2 regions of the Halomonas sp. SL1 genome follow, and region 2 is predicted to be linked to the other one. Evidence: predicted binding sites of a transcription regulator. Region 2 holds the regulator's gene; the other holds the start of a gene.
What was found. The regulator sigma-54, encoded in region 2, starts transcription at its own class of promoters, with help from an activator protein. The targets are predictions, from matches to a motif close to TGGCACNNNNNTTGCTNT.

Region 1 (2,198 bases), on a different contig from region 2:
GTGAGCCGATCAGCTGAGCCATCAGGCTGACGCCGCCCAGGCCGCCCAGCCACGATTGTCCGAAGATACCGGCGGCGATGCCGCCCCACACGCCGCACACCCCGTGCAGCGGCCACACGCCCAGCACGTCGTCGAGCCGCTCGACGCGGTTCTGCGCCCACTCGAAGAGCACCACGAACAGCGCGCCGGAGACGCCGCCGGTGATCAGTGCACCGATCGGGTGCATCAGGTCGGAACCGGCGCATACCGCTACCAGGCCGGCCAGCGGACCGTTGTGAATGAAGCCCGGGTCCTTCCTGCCCAGCACCATGGCCACCAGGATGCCGCCGACCATGGCCATCAGACTGTTGACCGCCACCAGGCCGCTGATGCCGTCCAGTGTCTGGGCCGACATCACGTTGAAGCCGAACCAGCCGATGGTCAGGATCCAGGCGCCCAGCGACAGGAAGGGAATATTGGAGGGGGCGAAGGCCACCACCTTGCCGCCGCGATAGCGGCCGCGACGGGCGCCCAGCAGCAGCAGCGCCACCAGCGCCACCCAGCCGCCGAAGGCATGCACCACGACGGAGCCCGCGAAGTCATGGAAGCCGGCGCCGAAGGTCGCGGCCAGCCAGGCCTGCAGCCCGACGTTGCCGTTCCAGACGATGCCCTCGAAGAAGGGGTAGACCACGCCGACGATCACCGCGGCGGCGAACAGCATCGGGTAGAAGCGGGCGCGTTCGGCGATGCCGCCGGAGACGATGGCCGGAATCGCCGCGGCGAAGGTCATCAGGAAGAAGAACTTGACCAGATCGTAGCCGTTGCCGGCGGTCAGTGCCTCGGCACCCTGGAAGAAGTGGGTGCCATAGGCGATCTGGTAGCCCACGAAGAAGTAGACCAGGGCCGACACGCCGAAGTCGGTCATGATCTTGACCAGGGCGTTGACCTGGTTCTTGTGACGCACCGTGCCGACCTCGAGAAAGGCGAAGCCGGCGTGCATGGCCAGCACCATGATGGCGCCTATCAGCAGGAATAACGTGTTGGCGCTCTGGGTCAGCGACTCGACAGCACTGGTGATATCCACGGGATGATCTCTCTTGATGCATGAAGGGAACGGAATGCGCTGGAGAGATGCAAGACATGTTCCAGAAAGGCGCGTTTTTCGTGCTCACAGGAAATTCAAGGCACCGGTGGGCGGCATCCTGTGGTCTATCACGATGCCGATGCACCCAATGAGTGCTCGTTGCCGCGGCTGCTCACCCGGATGGTGCGTTCCGGCCAACGGCCGCGTTCGGCCAGGTTTGGTGCGAAAAGTCGGCGAGCGATGGCCAGGGCTAGGCCCGCTCCCGGCGGGCCAACGCACTTCCCACCTCCCCGTGGGTTGCAAGGCAAAAATCGGTGAAAAGACGGAGTTTACGCGGTGTAAATGAGGGCTTTGAGCCGATTTTTAACGCCGTATGGGCGAGCGCAGACCGTTCTCGTGAAGCACCTAGAGCGTCTGCCAGGGCGAGGTGGGTGGCTCGCTCAACAGCTCGTCGACGATGGTCAGCGCGTGTTCTAGCGTCTCGCGGGTCTCGGCCGGCCCCAGGCACAGGCGGATGGCCTGAGGTGCCGGCTCGCTGCCCATGCAGAACGGCTCGGGGGTGGACACCTTGACCCCGCGGCGGGCGAGCAGCGCCTGCACCTCGCTGCTGCGGCGGCCCGCCGGCAGCGGCAGCCAGATCAGCGACGAGCCCTCGCGGCTCTGCGGCCCGTAGTCGGCCAGGCGTTCAAGGGCCAGCGTGCGGCGCGCGGCAAGTTCCTCGACCTGCCAGCGCAGCAGCTCGCGACTGTCAGGATCCTCCATCCAGCGGCAGGCCGCCTCCACCATCAGCGGCGGTACCATCCAGCTCTGGGAGCGCAGCGCCGAGCACAGCCGCTCCTGCAGCCGTTCGGGCACCGTGAGGCTGCCGATGCGCAGGCCGCCGGCCATCACCTTGGAGGTGCTGAAGACGTGCAGCGTGCGCTCCGGCGCCAGGGCGATCAGCGGCGTGCCGCGCTGCTCTTCGGGGAGGTACTGCACGGCGTCCTCGATGATCCAGATGTCGTGCTCCCGGGCCAGGGCGACCAGGCGCTCGCGTCGGGCCTCGCCGAGCCGCGCGCCGGTCGGATTGTTGAGATCCGGCGTGGTGTAGATCAGGCGCGGCGGCTGTCGGGCGCACAGCCGGGCCAGGGCGTCC
Region 2 (2,198 bases):
TCCTGCACGTAGTCACGCAGGGGCTCGGTCAATTCCACGTGATGGCCGGTGAGGTTGACTTGCATGACACGCTCCTTGCTCCTTGGGTGGTGACTCGATTGTAACCCTTTTTGGTGCCTTGCAAACCCCCCGTGCCAGACGCGTTTTCATACTCTGGAACCCCCCGTCGGGAGGGCCTCAGCCGAGGCGCTTGCGCTGGCTGGAGGAGGGGATGTGCATCGCTTCGCGATACTTGGCGACGGTGCGTCGGGCCACCTCGATGCCCTCCTCGGCGAGCAGGGTGACCAGCTTGCTGTCGGACAGCGGCTTGCGCGGCGGTTCGCCCTCGATCAGCTTGCGGATGCGGGCGCGGATCGCGGTGCTGGAGTGGGCATCCTCGCCGTCGCCGACCTGGCTCGAGAAGAAGTACTTGAGCTCGAAGACGCCGCGGGGGGTGTGGATGAACTTCTGGGTCGTGACCCGAGAAATGGTCGACTCGTGCATCTCCACCGTCTGGGCGATGTCGGCCAGGATCAGCGGCTTCATGGCCTCTTCGCCGTGCTCGAGGAACTCGATCTGGCGGGTCATCACCTCGTGGCCGACGCGCAGCAGGGTGTCGTTGCGGCTGGCCAGGCTCTTGATCAGCCAGCGCGCCTCCTGCAGGTGGTCCTTGAGGAACTGGTTGTCGTCGCTCTTGTCGGCGCGCTTGATCAGCGCCGCGTAGTCGGGCTGGATGCGCAGCCGCGGCATCGCCTCGGGGTTGAGCTCGACGCGCCAGCCCTGGGGCGTGTAGCGGGCGATCAGGTCGGGAATCACGTAGTCGCTGTCGCCGCTGGCGAATTCGCTGCCCGGGCGCGGGTCGAGGCCGCGGATCAGGCCGATGACCTCGTCGAGGGTCTCGTCGTCGAGCCCCAGGCGCCGCTTGAGCAGCCGCCGGTCGTTGCCGGCCAGGGCCTCGAGGAACTGGCGTACCAGGCGGCGCGCCTGGGGCAGCAGCGGGGTGTCGTCGGGCAGGGTGGCCAGCTGCAGCAGCAGGCACTCGCGCAGATCGCGGGCGAACACGCCGGTGGGCTCGAACTGCTGCAGGCGCAGCAGCACCGCTTCGACCTCGCGGGTGGCGAGCCCGTCGAGGCCCTGGGCGCGCAGGCCGTCGCGCAGCTCGTCGAGCGGTTGATCCAGATAGCCGTCCGGCGTCACGGCATCGATCAGGCTCTCGGCGATGCGGGTCTCGCGTTCGTCGAGCTCGCTCATGGCCAGCTGCCAGACGAGGTGGCTCTGCAGGCTCTGGCCGGCGGCCTGGCGCTCGAAGTCGGGAGCCTCGCCGCTGCCGCCGGCGTCCTGGAAGGTGTCCGACCAGTCGCTGTCGACGCTGAGTTCTTCCGGAATCTCGTCGGACCAGTCGTCGTCCGGCGTCTCCCCGGCGGCCTGCTCGCCGAAGTCGTCCTCCAGCTCCAGCATGGGATTGGCTTCCAGGGCCTGCTGGATCTCCTGGCGCAGATCAAGGGTCGAGAGCTGCAGCAGGCCGATGGCCTGCTGCAGCTGGGGCGTCATGGTCAGCTGGGTGCCGACACGCAGTTGGAGGGATGCCTTCATGGCCATGGCAAGCGTTCCGGTCCTGCGGCAAAGAGGCCTTCCACCCTAGTGTGGGTGTGCCCGCCGTGCAAGCCTTTGCTCAGCAATTAGCATGCCAATGGCAATTGCCATGCCTGTCTGTGCATGGCGACAATATATCAGTGACTTGCGAAGCCAATAGGCTCAGAGTCGGAAGTCCTGGCCCAGGTAGACGTCGCGTACCCGCTGGTTGGCGAGGATGGCCTCGGCGTCGCCTTCGGCGATGATCTGGCCGTCGCCGACGATGTAGGCGCCGTCGCAGATGTCCAGCGTCTCGCGCACGTTGTGGTCGGTGATCAGCACGCCGATCTCGCGGGCCTTGAGCTGGCGGATGATGCCCTTGATGTCGCCTACCGAGATCGGGTCGACGCCGGCGAAGGGCTCGTCGAGCAGGATGAAATCGGGTTCGGTGGCCAGCGCCCGGGCGATCTCGACCCGCCGGCGCTCGCCGCCGGACAGGCTCATGCCCAGGTTGTCGCGGATGTGGGTGATGTGGAACTCCTCCAGCAGTGCCTCCAGGCGCGCCTTGCGGCCGGCACGGTCGAGGTCGCGGCGGGTCTCGAGAATGGCCATGATGTTGTCGGCCACCGACAGCTTGCGGAAGATCG

Region 1: C9J49_RS12690 (ammonium transporter) is a predicted target of sigma-54. The motif match lies at 1,110-1,127, and genes of this name have one in related genera.

Annotation. Positions count from the first base shown of each region.
Region 1 is NZ_PYUQ02000019.1:18,838-21,035, reverse strand. It holds gene C9J49_RS12690 (ammonium transporter) at 1-1,063, opposite strand, end outside; gene C9J49_RS12685 (PLP-dependent aminotransferase family protein) at 1,469-2,198, opposite strand, start outside.
Region 2 is NZ_PYUQ02000007.1:15,237-17,434, reverse strand. It holds gene hpf (ribosome hibernation-promoting factor, HPF/YfiA family) at 1-65, opposite strand, end outside; gene C9J49_RS02435 (RNA polymerase factor sigma-54) at 178-1,578, opposite strand; gene lptB (LPS export ABC transporter ATP-binding protein) at 1,735-2,198, opposite strand, start outside.